Regions from separate parts of the Kitasatospora sp. NPDC050463 genome, predicted to be linked through region 2. Evidence: predicted binding sites of a transcription regulator. Region 2 holds the regulator's gene; the other holds the start of a gene.
The links. Region 2 encodes HrcA, which represses chaperone genes, less so after heat shock. Its sites were predicted from a motif close to TTNGCACTCNGNNNNNCNGAGTGCNAA; they were not measured.

Region 1: a site for HrcA is predicted at 2,839-2,865, ahead of AB0J08_RS00625 (FmdB family zinc ribbon protein). Genes of this name have one in related genera too.

What each region holds. Positions count from the first base shown of each region.
Region 1 covers NZ_JBFAJO010000001.1:142,394-151,111, reverse strand. The annotation lists gene AB0J08_RS00645 (sigma-70 family RNA polymerase sigma factor) at 1-943, shown strand, start outside; gene AB0J08_RS00640 (hypothetical protein) at 1,128-1,397, shown strand; gene mscL (large conductance mechanosensitive channel protein MscL) at 1,410-1,829, opposite strand; gene AB0J08_RS00630 (hypothetical protein) at 1,859-2,143, opposite strand; gene AB0J08_RS00625 (FmdB family zinc ribbon protein) at 2,507-2,827, opposite strand; gene AB0J08_RS00620 (MFS transporter) at 3,060-4,325, opposite strand; gene AB0J08_RS00615 (potassium/proton antiporter) at 4,753-6,237, opposite strand; gene AB0J08_RS00610 (penicillin acylase family protein) at 6,541-8,718, shown strand, end outside.
Region 2 covers NZ_JBFAJO010000036.1:77,308-86,025, forward strand. The annotation lists gene AB0J08_RS22945 (long-chain fatty acid--CoA ligase) at 1-1,102, shown strand, start outside; gene hemW (radical SAM family heme chaperone HemW) at 1,181-2,410, shown strand; gene AB0J08_RS22955 (DUF3097 domain-containing protein) at 2,527-3,360, opposite strand; gene AB0J08_RS22960 (hypothetical protein) at 3,404-3,988, opposite strand; gene htpX (zinc metalloprotease HtpX) at 4,019-4,948, opposite strand; gene hrcA (heat-inducible transcriptional repressor HrcA) at 5,210-6,244, shown strand; gene dnaJ (molecular chaperone DnaJ) at 6,321-7,460, shown strand; gene AB0J08_RS22980 (16S rRNA (uracil(1498)-N(3))-methyltransferase) at 7,549-8,298, shown strand; gene AB0J08_RS22985 (PDZ domain-containing protein) at 8,401-8,718, shown strand, end outside.

The DNA.
Region 1 (8,718 bases), on a different contig from region 2:
GGCCGACCGGACTCGCGCGGCCCGCCCGACCAACCTTGAGGCCGACCGTGACCTGGTCGGCATGTACCTCGACGAGATCGCCAGGACGCCCCTGCTCGATGCCGCCGAGGAGGTCGAGCTCTCGCTGCGGATCGAGGCAGGCGTGTACGCCCGGCACCTGCTGGACGAGGCGGAGCTCCCCAAGGGCGTCAAGCGCGAGGAGCTGGAGGCGATAGCCGAGGACGCCGAGCGTGCCAAGGACGTCTTCATCCGCTCCAATCTCCGGCTCGTGGTCGCCGTCGCTCGGCGTTACCCGCGCAGCGGTCTCCCTCTGCTGGACCTCATCCAGGAGGGCAACGCCGGCCTGGTGCGTGCGGTCGAGAAGTTCGACTACGCCAAGGGCTTCAAGTTCTCCACCTATGCCACCTGGTGGATCCGGCAGGCGATCACCCGGTCCATCGCCGACCAGTCGCGCACCATCCGGCTGCCCGTCCACCTGGTCGAGGAGCTGGGCCGGATCCGGCGGGTCCAGCGCGAGAAGTCCAAGGAACTGGGCCGCGAGCCCGAGCCGGCCGAGATCGCAGCCGAGCTGGACACCACCGAGGCGCGGATCAAGGACGTGCTGGACTGGGCGCGTGACCCGGTGAGCCTCAACATGTCGGTCGACGACGAGGGCGAGACCCAGTTCGGCGACCTGGTCGAGGACACCGGGGCGACGTCCCCGGAGGACGCCGTCATGGTCATGCTCCGCCGCGAGGAGCTGGACGGCCTGATCGGGCGCCTGGACGACCGGACGGCCTCGATCATCCGGTCGCGGTACGGGATGGAGGACGGCCGCGAGCGGACGCTCACCGAGGTCGGCAAGCAGCACGGGCTGACGCGTGAGCGGATCCGCCAGATCGAGAAGCATGCGTTGGCCGAGCTGAAGCGGATCGCCGACCACGCGGGCTTCGAGGCCGCCTGACGCCTCCCGGCCGTGGGTCGATCACCACGGCGTCGCCGGTGACGGTGGTGGCGGCCACTGCCGCGGGCCCCAGTGCGGACTCTCCGCACCGGGGCCCAGGCGCGTTCCCGGGTGGACGGGCGGCACCGGGGCGGGAAGCTTCTAGGCTTGAGGAGTGGACGACGTGCGAGACGGAGGCGGGCCGGTGAGCGAGCAGCAGCCCGGGCAGGACAGTACGGATGGGCAGGACAGGGCGGACGCTGCGGAGGCCGTGACGACGGCGGGCGACGCCAAGGCAGCGAGGGGCGGTACCGAGGCGGCGGCGAAGGCCCGGCTGGTCTTCCGGGACCCGCTGGACCAGCAGTCCCGCGACGACACCGACGCGGGCTGGGGCGGGCGCCCGGGAGCGGGGGAGGGCGGTGTACGGGGACTGGACTGGTACCTGAGCCAGCGCCCGCCGCACCACGGCGACTGACGGGGACGGCGCTCAGCGCTGCTGCACGACCAGCGCGTCGCGGATTTCGGTGAGCAGGAGGACCTCCTTGGCCTCGGCGTCCGACTGAATCTCGGCGAGGCTCTTGCGCCTGGCGGCGTACCTTGTCATCGGCAAGATCAGGCAGAAGTAGACGACGGCCGCGGTGATCACGAACTGCAGGAGGGCGCTCAGCACCGAGCCCCACAGGATGAGGATGCCGGTCGTGACCTCGCCGGTCGCGCTCACCTCGCAGGGGCCCTTGAGGCAGGAGCTGTAGGACGAGAGGTCCTTGGCCCCGAAGGCGCCGACGATCGGGTTGATCACGCCCTTGACGAAGGCGTTGATGACGGCGGTGAAGGCCGCGCCGATGACGACGGCGACGGCGAGTTCGACCACATTGCCACGCAGCAGGAATTGCTTGAAGCCTTTCATGCCGCGTGAACGACGAAGTCGTTGTCCCGTTACGGGTGATCTTCGATGCTGCCTGATTGACAACCCGTCCGGCCCACCGACGCGGCGCCCGGCGGGGACAGGCCCGCCCGCGTGGGCCCGAAGGCCAGCACGGCCGCCAGCACGAGCAGGAGCAGGGCGGGCGCGGCGACCCGGTGCCGGACGGCCCGACGGAGCCGGTGGAGGCGGCCGCCGCCACGCCGGATCGGCGGGAACGAGGGCACCTCCTGCCGCGGTGGGACGGCCGGAGCGGGGAGCGGCAGCGGGAACGGCAGGGGGAGGCTCGTGGTCGACATGGGCACCGCCGGTGGTCGCAGGGGGCCGGCCCGAGAAGCGGTCCGGCTCTTCGACGCACACTCTGGGCGGCTCGCGAGTTCGGCGAAAGCCCTTTCCCCAGGCCTGTGGACAACTCGGCCCTGTGGACAACTTCGTACGCCCGTACGGGGCAATCGGCCTGCGCTCGGCTGACGGCCGCACCCGGTGGACGCCCCGCCGCGGTGCGCAGGCACCCCGAGCAGCGCCGGCCCCCAAGCGGTCAGACCGTCGCAGGTCGCCAGCCGCCGGCCGCCGCGAGCGCCGGGCCCCACCCGTGCCCGGGCAGGCGGAAGGCCCGTGGTCCGCGCGGTGGCGCGGGCCCACGGGCCTTCCGAAGTCTGGACTCAGCCGGCGGGCTTCGCCGCCGGAGCCGGGCTCGCCGCGGGGGCCGAGCCGCCCGAGGACGAGGCCGCAGACGAGGACGAGCTCGAGGAGGCCGAGCCCGAGGCCGGTGCCGAGGAACCGGTGCCCACCGAGCTGCTGGACGACGAACGGCTGTCGGTCCGGTAGAAGCCGGAACCCTTGAAGACCACACCCACGGCCGAGAAGACCTTGCGGAGTCGTCCCTGGCAGTTGGGGCACGTGGTCAGCGCCTCGTCGGTGAACTTCTGCACCGCCTCCAGGCCGTTGCCGCACTCGGTGCACTGGTACTGGTACGTGGGCACTTGTCTTCCTCCTGGCACTCTCGCCTGATGAGTGCTAACGATGGTCAATGATGCGGCATTCCGCTGGATCAGTCCAGCGACTCGAATGTGAGATGAGTCGGGGGCGCGCCGAAGTGTCCGTTCCCGCCCCGGGCCCGCACCCCGGCGGGGCACTGGCCGGACCAGCAGCCCCCCGGCACCGAGCCGAACCCGAACCCGAACCCGAACCCACCCGGCACCGCGCCCCCGCGCCTCAGCCCTTGACCGCCCCGACCAGTTGCGGCGCCGCACCCCGCTCGCCGGCGGACGCGACCACCGTGCTCGGCGTACCCGGCGCCACCAGCAGGTGCCGCAGCGCGACCAGCGCGACCAGGCCCAGTCCGGCACCGGCCATCGGCACCAGGAACCCGGCCGAGGGCCCGTGCCCGTCGATCAGCCGCCCGGCCACCGTGGACCCGGCCGCCAGGCCCAGCCCGATGGCACCGGTCAGCCAGGTGAAGGCCTCGGTCTTGGCGCCGGCCGCGACCAGCGTCTCGACCAGGGTGTAGCCGGTGATCAGCGTCGGCGCGATGGCCAGACCGCAGACCAGCCCGGCGACGGACAGCGCGACCAGGTTGGGCATCGCCCAGAGCGTCGAGCAGCCCAGGACCAGCAGCGCGTAGCTGGCGAGCATCCGGTGCCGGGCGGCTCGCCGCCAGGCGACCATGCCGTACAGCACGCCGGCCAGCATCGAGCCGCCGGCGAAGATCCCGTACACGGTGCCGCTGGCCCCGGGCTGGCCGACCGACTCGGTGAAGGCGGTCACCGAGACCTGCATCGCGCCGAAGACGGTGCCGACGCCCAGGAACGCGCCGGCCAGCAGCCGGACGCCGGGGGAGGCGAGCGCGGAGACGCGGCGGACGCCGGGCTGGTGCGGGTGCCTGGCCGGGGCGGTGCGCCGCTGGGCGGCGAAGGCGAGCCCGCCGGCCACGGTCAGCGCGGCCTCGGCGATCAGCCCGGCGGAGGGGTTGAGCGAGGTGGCGATGACGCCGGCGAGAACCGGGCCGATCACGAAGGTGAACTCGTCCGTCACCGACTCGAAGGCGAACGCGGTGTTCAGCTTCGCGGCTGAGACGGCGGGAGCCTCCGTGCTCTCCGTGGTGAGCTTGGCGACCCAGCGGGAGCGGACCATCGCGCCGACCTGCGGCACGCTGGCGCCGGCCGGGGCGGCGGCGAGGAAGAGGGACCAGACCGGGGCGTGGCCCAGGGCCAGTGCGATCAGCGCGCCGACCGAGACCGCGTGCACGATCACGCTCGGGACGAGTACGGCGGCCTGGCCGTAGCGGTCGGCCAGCCGGCCGGTCTGCGGCCCGACGAAGGCCTGGGCGACGGCCGAGACCGCCGCGACGCTGCCGGCCGTGCCGTACGAGCCGTGGGTGTCCAGGACCAGCAGGACGATGCCCAGGCTGAGCATCGCGTACGGGAGCCGCGCGGCGAAGGCGGGGGCGAGGAACGTCCAGGCCCCGGGGGTGCGCAGCAGTGCGCCGTATCCGACGCGGGCGGGTGCGCCCCGGTCGGTGGCGGCCTCGGTGCCCGGCCCGGTGTCGGGGTGGGTGGCCGTGGCCAGGGCAGCGCGGGTGTCCGCGGTGTTGTCGACCGTTCGGCGGGCCGTCACGGTCGGTCCTTCCTGCTGCCTGGTAGCGCGGAAGGGGCATGGGGTGGCCCCGACGGCGCCGAGAGTCGTCCTCTCGCGCGTCGACCGGGGTAGTTACCGGGCCGGCTCGGCGTGGTTGCCGAGATCAGGGCCGCGGCCGCCGAGCGGTCGCGCCAACTCTGCTTCAGACAGATGCTGGGGTGTCTCAATCGTCATGCGTATACGCGCGTAGATGGCGCGCTTTCTCCACAATACAGAGGACATCCCCATCTGTCCCGCCGATGGCGGGTGAACCTGGGTGAAGCGCCCGTGGTCACCTGCCGTACAGCCAGCCTGCGAGCTTGCCGCCCTTGTCCACGGCCCGCAGCCGCCGCTCTGCGGCCTCGCTCACCTCGTCCGTCGTGACGACCAGCAGCTCGTCCCCGCCGCGCAGCACGGTGGCCTTGTCCGGGACGAAGCTGCTCCCGTCCCGGACCACCAGGGTCACCGCCGCGCCGGCGGGCAGCCGCAGTTCGCCGATCTCCACGCCGGACATCCTGGAGGTCGGCGACAGGGCCACCGACAGCAGGTGCCCGTGCAGCTTCTCCAGGGGGGCGGACTCGATGCCGAGGTCCTGGCCCATCGAGCCCTCGGAGACCCTCAGCCACTTGGCGACCCAGGGCAGGGTCGGGCCCTGGAGCAGGGTGAAGACCACGACCAGGATGAAGACGATGTTGAAGACGTCCTGGGCCATCGGCGCGTTCGACACCATCGGGATGGTGGCCAGCACGATCGGCACCGCCCCGCGCAGCCCGGCCCAGCTGAGCAGTGCCTGTTCGCGGCCGGGAAGCTTGAAGGGCGTGAGCGTGAGCACCACCGACAGCGGTCTGGCCAGGAAGACCAGCACGGCGCCGATCACCAGCGCGGGCACCACGGCCGAGCCCATGGTCTCAGGCGTGCAGAGCAGGCCGAGCAGCACGAACATGCCGATCTGCCCGATCCAGGCCAGGCCGTCGGCGAAGCCGCGGACCGCCGGGCCGTGCGGCAGTTTGGCGTTCCCCAGGATGACCGCGCTGATGTAGACGGCGAGGAAGCCGGAGCCGTGCAGCAGCGCGCCGCCGGCGTAGGCGAGCACGGTGAGCGCGAGGACGGCGATCGGGTAGAGGCCGGAGGACGGCAGTGCGACGTGCTTGATCCCGAACGCGCCGAGCCTGCCGACCGTGTAGCCGACCGCCGCGCCGATCGCCAGCTCCGCGATGATCGTGCCGATCAGGACGTACCAGGAGTCCAGCTCGCCGGTGGTGGCGAAGGCGACGACCAGGATGACCACGGGTGCGTCGTTGAAGCCGGACTCGGCCTCCAGCAGTCCGGTCAGCCGGTGCGGCAGCGGCACCATCCGCAGGACGGAGAAGACGGCAGCCGCATCGGTCGAGGAGACGATCGCCCCGAGCAGCATGGAGGTCCGCCAGTCCAGGCCGACCAGCCAGTGCGCGCCGGCGGCGGTCACGAAGACGCTTATCCCGACGCCGACCGTGGCGAGCACGGTGGCCGCCGGCATCACGGGTCTGACCTCGCGCCAGCTCGTCTTGAGGCCGCCCTCGGCCAGGATGACGACCAGTGCGGCGTAGCCGATCACCTGGGTCAGCGCGGCGTTGTTGAAGGCGAAGCCGAGGCCGTTCTGGCCGAGTGCGACGCCGATGCCGAGGTAGATCAACAGGCTGGGCAGCCCGGACCGGGTCGAGAAGCGCACGGCGACCACCGCGACCAGCAGGATCACGGAGAACTCGAGGAGCAGCTGGTTCAGGTGGTCGACATTCACGCAGGGGCACCTCGGGCAGGCTGGGGGCGGGCGGGGTGTCTGGCGGCGGTGAGGCCGGAGGGAGCCGACCGGCCAGGGAGATTGCTCCCCTAGCGGATCGTTACTCAGTCTAACATTTTGCCATATCTTTAGTTTCGCTGCTCACATGGGCCCCTCCCTACCCTTCGCTGACCTCGTCCGATCCCACCGTGAGCGTCCCCCGTGCACGCCCGCCAGGCGAGTCGGCCTAATGTGGTGCCCTGTCATGGCCGAGTGCCCTGGACATGCCCGCCCGCCCCCCAGTCGAGGACCGCAAGGACCCAGATGCCCCGCTCGAAGAAGTTCCGGCGCGCCCGTCTGATCGTGATCGTGCTGGTCGTGCTGCTGGTGGCCGGCGCCGGCTACGGCGGCTACCGGGGGGTGGCCGCGGTCCGCGCGTCCTTCCCGGAGGTCGACGGCAGCGTCAAGGTGGCGGGCCTGAGCGCGCCGGTCGACGTGAAGCGGGATGCCAACGGCATCCCCCAGCTCTACGCGGACACCTCGGAGGACCTCTTCCGCGCCCAGGGATACGTCCAGGCCCAGGACCGGTTCTGGGAGATGGACGTCCGACGGCACATCACCGCGGGCCGGCTCTCCGAGATGTTCGGCGACAGCCAGGTCGAGACCGACTCCTTCATCCGCACCATGGGCTGGCGTGACGTGGCGCAGAAGGAGTTCGACTCCCAGCTGTCGCCCGAGACCAAGAAGTACCTGCAGGCCTACGCCGAGGGCGTCAACGCCTGGCTGGGCGAGCACCCCGGCGGCGCGAGCGCCTCGCTGGAGTACGCGCTGCTCGGGGTCGCGAACGGCGACTACAAGCCCGAGCAGTGGACCCCGGTCGACTCGGTGTCCTGGCTGAAGGCGATGGCCTGGAACCTCTCCGGGAACCTCCAGGAGGAGATCGACCGCTCGCTGCTCGCCCAGGACTTCAGCCCGGAGAAGATCGCCGAGCTGTACCCGGAGTACCCGTACGCGCGCAACGGCACGATCGTGAAGACCGGCACCGTGGCCGGCGAGACCTACCGCCCGGCGGACGGCTCCGCGCCGCCGGCGGGCGCCGCCGGCGGCACCGGCGCGGCCACCGCCCAGGGCGCGGCCGCGACCAAGGCGATGCTCAAGGACGTCACCGACCGGATCGACGCGATGCCGCAGCTGCTCGGCCGACAGGGCCAGGGCATCGGCTCCAACTCCTGGGTGGTCGCCGGCACGCACACCACCACCGGCAAGCCGCTGCTGGCCAACGACCCGCACCTCGGCCCCGGTCTGCCCTCCGTCTGGTACCAGATGGGCCTGCACTGCCGGACCGTCTCGGCCGCCTGCCAGTACGACGTCTCGGGCTTCACCTTCGCCGGCATGCCGGGCGTGATGATCGGCCACAACAAGGACATCGCCTGGGGCTTCACCAACCTCGGCGCCGACGTCACCGACCTCTACCTGGAGAAGGTCACCGGCCCGGACACCTACCTGGTGGACGGCAAGGAGGTGAAGTTCAACCTGCGCAAGGAGACCATCAAGGTGGCCGGCGGCGAGGACCGCACCATCACCGTCCGCACCACGCAGACCGGCGCGCCGCTGATCTCCGACCAGAGCACCGAGCAGCAGAACGTCGGCAAGTACGCCCCGAACGGCACCTCCGCCCCGGACCGCTCGACCACCGGCTACGGCGTCGCCCTGCAGTGGACGGCGCTCGACCCGGGCAAGACCATGGACGCGGTCTTCACGCTGGACCGCGCCAAGGGCTGGGACGACTTCCGGGCCGCCGCCAAGGACTTCGCCGTCCCCGCCCAGAACCTGATCTACGCCGACGCCAAGAACATCGGCTACCAGGCCCCCGGCACCATCCCGGTGCGCGGCAAGGGCGGCGACGGCAGCTACCCGGCCCCCGGCTGGGACTCGGCCTACCAGTGGAAGGGCTCCATCCCCTTCACCGCCCTGCCGTACAGCTTCAACCCGGCCGTCGGCTACATCGTCACCGCCAACCAGGCCGTGGTCGACCCGTCGTACAAGTACCTGCTGACCAAGGACTGGGAGTACGGCACCCGGGCCAAGGAGATCACCGAGCAGATCGACGCCAAGCTCAAGAACAACGGCAAGATCTCGCCGGACGACATGCAGGGGATGCAGCTCGACAACACCAGCGTCCTCGCCAGGACCCTGGTCCCGTTGCTGCTCAAGGTGCAGATCGACGACCCGTACGTCCGCGAGGCGCAGGACCTGCTGAAGGACTGGAACTACCACCAGGACGCCGACTCGGCAGCGGCCGCCTACTACAACGGCGTCTGGCGCCAGGTGCTCAGCCTCTCCTTCGGCCAGAAGTTCCCGGCCGATCTGCGCGCGGAGGACAACTGCCTGCTGGTCCGCCGGCAGACCGATCCGACCAAGCCGGACAGCAGCACCCAGATCGTCACCGAGTGCGGCACCCGTGACCCGGGCAAGGCCCAGCCGGACGGCGGCGACCGCTGG
Region 2 (8,718 bases):
CACCGGCCACGTGATGGCGCTGGACGGCCGGGTCGACCGGATCATCCACAACCTGCCGGTGATCCGCCCGACCATGATGGCCTCGGCGCCGCGCATCTTCGAGAAGGTCTACAACGGCATCGCCGGCAAGGCCCGGGCCGAGGGCGGCGCCAAGTACAAGATCTTCATGTGGGCGGCGAAGACCGCCCGCGACTACGCCCGGGTCACCCAGGCCAACCGGATCGCCACCGGGCGCGACAGCGCCCCGCTGGGGCTGCGGCTGCAGCACGCGCTGGCCGACAAGCTGGTGTACACCAAGATCCGGGCCGCGTTCGGCGGGCGGATGCGCGGCTCGGTCTCCGGCAGCGCCGCGCTGGCACCCGAGATCGGCTACTTCTTCGCCGGCGTCGGCGTGCCCGTCCTGGAGGGCTACGGCCTGACCGAGACGTCGGCCGGGGTCTGCGTGAACCCCGCCGAGGACGTCCGGGTCGGCACCATCGGCACCGTGCTGCCCGGCACCGAGGTCCGGATCGCCGAGGACGGCGAGATCCTGCTCCGCGGTCCCGGCGTCATGCGCGGTTACCACAACCTGCCGGAGAAGACCGCGGAGGTGCTGGAGCCGGACGGCTGGTTCCACACCGAGGACATCGGCGAGATCGGCCGGGACGACTTCCTGCGGATCACCGACCGCAAGAAGGACATGTTCAAGACCTCCGGCGGCAAGTACGTCGCGCCGAGCGAGGTGGAGGGCAAGTTCAAGGCGGTCTGCCCGTTCGTCAGCAACATCCTGGTGATCGGCAACGGCCGCAACTTCTGCACCGCGCTGATCGGCCTGGACGAGTCGGTGATCATGCCGTGGGCCGCCGAGCACGGCCTGGCCGGCAAGTCGTACGCCGAGGTGGTCGGCGACCCGAAGACGCACCAGCTGATCGACGGCTTCGTGCGGCGCCTCAACACCGACCTCCAGCGCTGGCAGACGATCAAGAAGTTCACGCTGCTCCCGCGCGACCTGGACATCGAGCACGGCGAGCTCACGCCGAGCCTGAAGATCAAGCGCCCGGTGGTCGAGCGGACGTACGCGGACGCCGTCACCGAGATGTACGCGGGCGCCAACGAGGCCTGATCCGCCCGAAGTCCCGTGCGGCCGCCGGGCCCGCCCGCCCGTTTCGGGTGTGCCCCGGCCGTACGGGACAATGGGGCCATGCCCTCCGCACTCCCCGACGGCGAACCCGTGCCGTCCGACGGTTCCCTGCCCGCGCACGCCCTCACCGGGCTCGGGTCGCGGCCGTTCGGCTTCTACCTGCACGTGCCGTACTGCGCGAGCCGCTGCGGCTACTGCGACTTCAACACCTACACCGCCACCGAGCTGCGTTCCTCGGGCGCCGTCGCCTCCCAGGAGACGTACGCCGACAACGTGGTCGCCGAGATCCGGCTGGCGCGCAAGGTCCTCGGCTCCGCCGACCTGCCGGTGCGGACGGTATTCCTCGGCGGCGGCACGCCCACCCTGCTGCCCGCCCGGGACCTGGTGAAGATGCTGGCGGCCATTCGCGAGGAGTTCGGGCTCGCCGACGGCGCCGAGGTCACCACCGAGGCCAATCCCGAGTCGGTCGACCCGGCCTACCTCGCCGAGCTGCGCGCGGGCGGCTACAACCGGATCTCCTTCGGCATGCAGAGCGCCCGGCCGCACGTGCTCCAGCTGCTCGACCGCCACCACACCCCGGGCCGCCCGGAGGCCTGCGTGGCGGAGGCCCGCGCGGCCGGCTTCGAGCACGTCAACCTCGACCTCATCTACGGCACCCCCGGCGAGTCCGACGACGACTGGCGGGCCTCGCTGGACGCCGCGATCGGGGCCGGACCGGACCACGTCTCGGCCTACTCGCTGATCGTCGAGGACGGCACCAAGCTGGCCGCCCGGGTCAAGCGCGGCGAACTGCCGATGATCGACGACGACGTGCACGCCGACCGGTACCTGATCGCCGAGGAGGCGCTCGCCGCCGCCGGCTACTCCTGGTACGAGGTCTCCAACTGGGCCACCACCCCGGAGGGCCGCTGCCGCCACAACGAGCTCTACTGGACCGGCGGCGACTGGTGGGGCGCCGGCCCCGGCGCGCACAGCCACGTCGGTGGCGTCCGCTGGTGGAACGCCAAGCACCCGGCCGGCTACGCCCGCGCCCTGGCCGAGCGGCGCACCCCGGCCCAGGGCCGCGAGCTGCTCACCGACGAGGACCGCCGGGTCGAGCGGATCCTGCTCGAACTGCGCCTCGCCGAGGGCATCCCGCTCACCCTCCTCGCCGGGGCCGGCCTGAAGGCCGCCGAGCGCGCCCTCGGCGAGGGCCTGCTCGACCCCGCCGGCTGGGCCGGGGGCCGCGCCACCCTCACCCTCCAGGGCCGCCTGCTGGCCGACGCGGTCGTGCGCGACCTGGTGGACTGACCTTCGTCACCGTGGGTGCCAGCCGTCGGAGGGGGCGTGCGACTACCGGGATCTTCGAGAACCCGGACCTGCTCGGCCTGGTCCTGGACACCTCGGAGTTCCGGACGTACGCGTAGTCACTCGGCCAGAGTCACGAAGTCGATCAGTTCCTCCACCTTGGCCAGCAGTGCGGGTTCCAGGTCCTTGTAGGAGTCGACCGAGGCGAGGATCCGCTTCCACGCGGCGGGGGTGTCCACCGGCCAGCCGAGGCGGCGGCAGACGCCCTCCTTCCAGACCTCGCCGTACGGGACGTCCGGCCAGCCGGGGATGCCGACGGAGGAGGGCTTCACGGCCTGCCAGACGTCGATGTACGGGTGGCCGGCGACCAGCACCGCCGTGCCGGTGACCCGGGCGGCGATCCGGTGCTCCTTGGTGCCGGGGAGCAGGTGGTCGACCAGGACGCCGAGCCGGCGGCCGGGGCCGGGGGCGAAGTCGGCGACGATCGCCGGCAGGTCGTCGATGCCCTCCAGGTACTCGACGACCACGCCCTCGATCCGCAGGTCGTCGCCCCAGACCCGCTCGACCAGCTCGGCGTCGTGCCGTCCCTCGACGTAGATCCGCGACTCCCGGGCGACCCGGGCCCGGGCGCCGGGGACGGCGACCGAACCGGAGGCCGTCCGGCCCGGGGCCCGGGAGGGCGCCGGTGCGGCGCCGGCGGGCCGGACCAGGGTGACCGCCCTCCCGTCGAGCAGGAAGCCGCGCGGGACCAGCGGGAAGACCCGGTGCTTGCCGAAGCGGTCCTCCAGGGTGACGGTGAGCCCCTCGGCGGTCTTCTCGCAGCGCACCACCGCCCCGCAGAAACCGGTCGCGGCCTCCTCGACCACGAGGTCCCGCTCGGCGGGTACTTCGGGGGCGGGCTGTTGCCTCTTCCACGGCGGGGTGAGGTCCGGTCCGTACTGGCGGCTGCGCATGCAGCCGACTATAGGCAGCGGCACCGGCCGGCGCCGAGGGCCCTCACAGGCCCGGCGCGCCCCAGACCGGGAACCAGCGGGTGAGGTCCTTCTCCAGCCGTAGGTCGTTCCCCAGCATGGCGTTGACCTGCAGCTCCAGCGGGCTGTTGCGCTTCTCCCCACCGCCCGGCACCGGCGCGAACGGGTAGAAGGTGCCGCGTTTGTACAGGTAGACCAGCGCCAGCGGCTGCCCCTCGGCGCCGCGGAAGCCCACCAGCGAGCAGAGCAGCTGCGGGCCGAAGCCGTTCGCCTCCAGCTCGCTGTTGACCGCGTGCAGGTCGTTGACCAGCTCCGGCAGCTCCTCGGGCGTGTGCCGGGCGAGCAGCCAGGAGTACCCGTAGGCGTCCTTGGAGGCCTCCACCGGGACGCCGCCGCGCTCGGTGTCGGCGTCCAGCAGGGCCCGGACCTGCCGCTCGACCTCGACGAACGCCCCGCCCTCGACGGAGGCGAAGCAGACCGACCCGACACCGGTCGGCCGGAAGCCGGCCGCCGCCTCCAGGGTCAGCGCGGCCGACGGCACGCCGAACAGCTGGTCGAGATCGGGCCTGACGGGCTTGGTGCGGCCGAACAGCGCGTCCAGGATTCCCACGGCGGTCCCCTCCGGGGTTCGTGCGGCGGCTCAGCGGCCGAGCTGGGTGGAGATCCTCGCCAGCTGCTCCAGCTGCTCCAGCCGCTTCTCCAGCGACGGGTGGGTGGAGAACAGCTGCGAGGCGGCGTCCCGGGCGCTCAGCGCCGGGGCGAAGTAGAAGGCGTTGTACGCCTGCGCCTGGCGCAGGTCCTTGGTCGGGATCGCGGCGATCTGGCCGGTCACCTTGGTCAGTGCCGAGGCCAGCGCGCTGGGCCGGCCGGTGAGCTGGGCGGCCGCCCGGTCGGCCGCCAGCTCCCGGTAGCGGGAGAGCAGCCGGGTCAGCAGGAAGCTGATCGCGTACACCACGACCGACACCAGCGGGATGACCAGCGCGGCGATCGCGGCGTTGGAGTCGTTGCTGTTGCGGGCGCCGCCCATGAAACCGCCGTACATCGCGATCCGGGTCATCGCCCCGGCCAGCACTCCGAGGAACCCGGCGACGGTCATCACCGCGACGTCCCGGTGGGCGACGTGCGACAGTTCGTGGGCCAGGACGCCCTCCAGTTCCTCGGGCTCCAGCCGCCGCAGCAGCCCGGTGGTGACGCAGACCACCGCGTTCTGCGGGTTGCGGCCGGTCGCGAAGGCGTTCGGCATGTCGTTGTCGGCGACCGCCACCCGCGGTTTGGGCATGTCGGCGAGCGCGCAGAGCCGGTCGACGGTGCCGTGCAGCTGGGGGTACTGCTCCGGGGTCACCCGGTGGGCGCCCATCGCCCGCTCGGTGATCTTGTCGCTGAACCAGAACTGGGCCACGAACAGCCCGCCGGAGATCAGCACGATCAGTGGCCAGGCGCCGCGCAGCAGCGCGATCAACAGGCCGGTGAATCCGACGTACAGCAGCCCGATCACGAACATCGTCCCGACCATCCGGCCGGTCAGGCCGCGGTCCGGTGCGAAGCGGGTGTGCTGGCCCGAGGTCGACATCGCTGGTCCTCCGTTCGCCGTTCGCTATCGATGCTGCCACCCGGCCGGGCCCGCGGCATCACCCGCGTGCCGCGGAGTGCGGGCAGGATCACCCCGGCGGGGCCGTTCCTGCCGTCGGACCCGGGCCTTACACTGGCAGGTACGGTTCTGGCACTCGTCTGTTCGGAGTGCCAAAGCCGCGGTCCGCCCAGAGCGGCCCGGAACATGCCAGAACGGACAATGTCACCACGGACAACGTGCGAAGAGGGAGGTGCGTGCCCCATGGCCGGTGAGGTCCGACAGCTCGACGAACGCAAGCTCGCCGTGCTCCGCGCCATCGTCCAGGACTATGTGGGCACCGAGGAGCCGGTCGGCTCCAAGGCCCTCGTCGAACGACACAACCTCGGGGTCTCCCCGGCCACCGTCCGCAACGACATGGCCGCGCTGGAGGAGGACGGCTTCATCCACCAGCCGCACACCAGCGCCGGACGGATCCCCACCGACAAGGGGTACCGCCTGTTCGTCGACCGGCTGGCCGAGGTCAAGCCGATGAGCGCGCCCGAGCGGCGGGCCATCCGGCACTTCCTGGACGGCGCGGTGGACCTGGACGACGTGGTCGCCCGTACGGTCCGGCTGCTCGCCCAGCTCACCCGGCAGGTCGCGGTGGTCCAGTACCCCTCGCTCTCCCGGTCCACGGTGCGTCACATCGAGCTCGTCGCGCTGGCTCCGGCGAAGGTGATGCTGGTCCTGATCACCAACACCGGCCGGGTCGAGCAGCGGATGGTCGACTGCCCGGGCACGGTCGGCGAGGTGGTCCTCGCGGACCTGCGTGCCAGGATCAACGCACGGGCCGTCGGTGTGCGGCTGCCCGAGGTGCCGGGGCTGCTGGACGAGCTCCCGGCGATGTTCGAGGCGGCGGACCGGCCGGCGGTCACCGTCGTCCTGGCGACGCTCTTCGAGGCGCTCGCCGAGCAGAACGAGGAGCGGATCATGCTGGCCGGCACGGCCAACCTGACCCGCTTCGGCCACGACTTCCCGCTCACCATCCAGCCGGTGCTGGAAGCACTGGAGGAGCAGGTCATCCTGCTCCGCCTGCTGGGCGAGACCGCCGACGCCGGGATGACGGTCCGGATCGGTCGGGAGAACGCGTACGAAGGGCTCAATTCCACCTCGGTCGTCTCCGTCGGTTACGGTTCGGGCGACGAGAGCGTGGCCAAGCTGGGTGTGATCGGTCCGACCCGGATGGACTATCCGGGCACAATGGGGGCGGTGCGAGCGGTGGCACGGTACGTGGGCCAGATCCTGGCCGAGTCGTAGGGAACGACCGGTGTCGCACGGGTGACACCGGTACCAGTCGCAAGCACTTCTACAGGCGGAACAAGCGGAGCATTTGGTGGCCACGGACTACTACGCGGTACTCGGCGTCCGACGGGATGCGGGGCAGGACGAGATCAAGAAGGCGTTCCGGCGCCTGGCGCGCGAACTGCACCCGGACGTCAACCCGGACCCGAAGACGCAGGAGCGGTTCAAGGAGATCAACGCCGCCTACGAGGTCCTCTCCGACCCGCAGAAGCGGCAGGTCTACGACCTCGGCGGGGATCCCCTCTCGCCCAACGGCGGCGGCGCGGGCGGCTTCGGCGCGGGCGCGGCCGGATTCGGCTTCTCCGACATCATGGACGCGTTCTTCGGCGCGGCCTCCGGTCAGCGCGGCCCGCGCTCGCGCACCCGGCGCGGCCAGGACGCCATGATCCGGCTGGAGATCACCCTGGAGGAGGCCGCGTTCGGCACCACCAAGGAACTCCAGGTCGACACGGCCGTCACCTGCACCACCTGCAGCGGCGAGGGGGCCGCTCCCGGCACCTCCGCGCAGACCTGTGACATGTGTCGCGGCAAGGGCGAGGTCTCCCAGGTCACCCGGTCCTTCCTGGGCCAGGTCATGACCTCCCGGCCCTGCCCGCAGTGCCAGGGCTTCGGCACCGTCGTGCCGACCCCGTGCCCGGAGTGCGCCGGCGACGGCCGCGTGCGGGCCCGCCGCACCCTGACCGTCAAGATCCCGGCCGGTGTCGACAACGGCACCCGGATCCAGCTGGCCGGCGAGGGCGAGGTCGGCCCCGGCGGCGGCCCCGCCGGCGACCTCTACGTCGAGATCGCCGAGACCACCCACGCGACCTTCCAGCGCCGCGGCGACGACCTGCACTGCACGGTCACCATCCCGATGACGGCCGCCTCGCTCGGCACCCAGGTGCCGCTGCAGACCCTGGACGGGCTGGAGGAGGTCGACATCCGGCCCGGCACCCAGTCCGGCCAGTCGATCCCGCTGCACGGCCGCGGCATCACCCATCTGCGCGGCGGCGGCCGCGGCGACTTGATAGTGCACGTCGAGGTGCAGACGCCCTCCAAGCTCGACCCCGAGCAGGAGGACCTGCTGCGCCGCCTCGCGGTGCTGCGCGGCGAGGAGCGGCCGTCCGGCCAGTTCGCGCCCGGCCAGCAGGGGTTGTTCTCCCGGCTGAAGGACGCCTTCAACGGCCGCTGACCGCACCGGCGCCCGGTGACCCCGCTCCGGCGGGTCACCGGGCGCCGTCGTTCCCCCGCCCGTCCCCCCCCGACTCCCAGGAACCGCCATGACCGCGCCCGTGTTCGTCGTCGAGACCGCGCAGCTCGCCTCCGCCGCCCCCGGCGCGGTGGTCCGGCTGGACGGCCCGGAGGGGCGGCACGCCGCCGCCGTGAAGCGGCTGGAGCCGGGCGAGGCGGTGACCCTGGCCGACGGGCTCGGCCTCGGGGTCGACGGCACGGTCACGGCCGTCCACGGCAAGGACGCGGTCGAGGTGACGGTGGCCGCGGTCCGCCGGGAGGCCGAGCCGGCGCCGCGGATCGTCGTCGTCCAGGCGCTGCCCAAGGGCGACCGCGGGGAGCTGGCGGTGGAGACCATGACCGAGGTCGGCGTGGACGTGGTGATCCCGTGGGCCGCCTCCCGCTGCATCACCCAGTGGAAGGGCGAGCGCGGCGCCAAGGCGCTCGCCAAGTGGCGGGCCACCGCCCGCGAGGCGGGCAAGCAGTCCCGCCGGCTGCGCTTCCCCGAGGTCCGCGAGCTCGCGACCACCCGGCAGCTGGCGCCCGTCCTGGCCCGTGCCGCCCTCGCCGCGGTGCTGCACGAGGAGGGCGCCGAGCCGCTGGCCGGCGCCGCGCTGCCCGACAGCGGGGACATCGTGCTGGTGGTCGGCCCCGAGGGCGGGGTCTCCCCGGAGGAGCTGGCCGCCTTCGCCGAGGCCGGCGCCGGGCCGTACCGGCTCGGGCCCTCGGTGCTGCGCACCTCGACCGCCGGGGTGGCCGCCGGCGCCCTGCTGCTGGGCCGCACCGGCCGATGGGGCTGAGCGCCCGTTCGCCGTGCGAGCCGGGTGCCCTTTCGTCCCCCGTAGGGGCGGCCTCGGCGAAACCCGGGGCGCGCCGCCCGGACCGGTGCGTAGGGTGCCGCTGTGAGCGAATCCCCGAGCACCCCTGGCGGCGCGTACCTGCGCCATCCGCACCTGCGCGGTGACCTGATCACCTTCGTCGCGGAGAACGACGTCTGGCTGGCCCCGCTGGACGGTGGCCGGCCCTGGCGACTGACGGCCGATCACGTCCCCGTCCGCCGCCCGCGCTTCTCGCCGGACGGGCGGCACATCGCCTTCGTATCGACCCGCGACGGCGCACCCGAGGTGCACGTCGCGCCGGTGGACGGCGGGCCCTCCCGCCGGCTGACGTACTGGGGCAGCGACCAGACGCAGCTGCAGGGCTGGACGGCCGACGGCCGC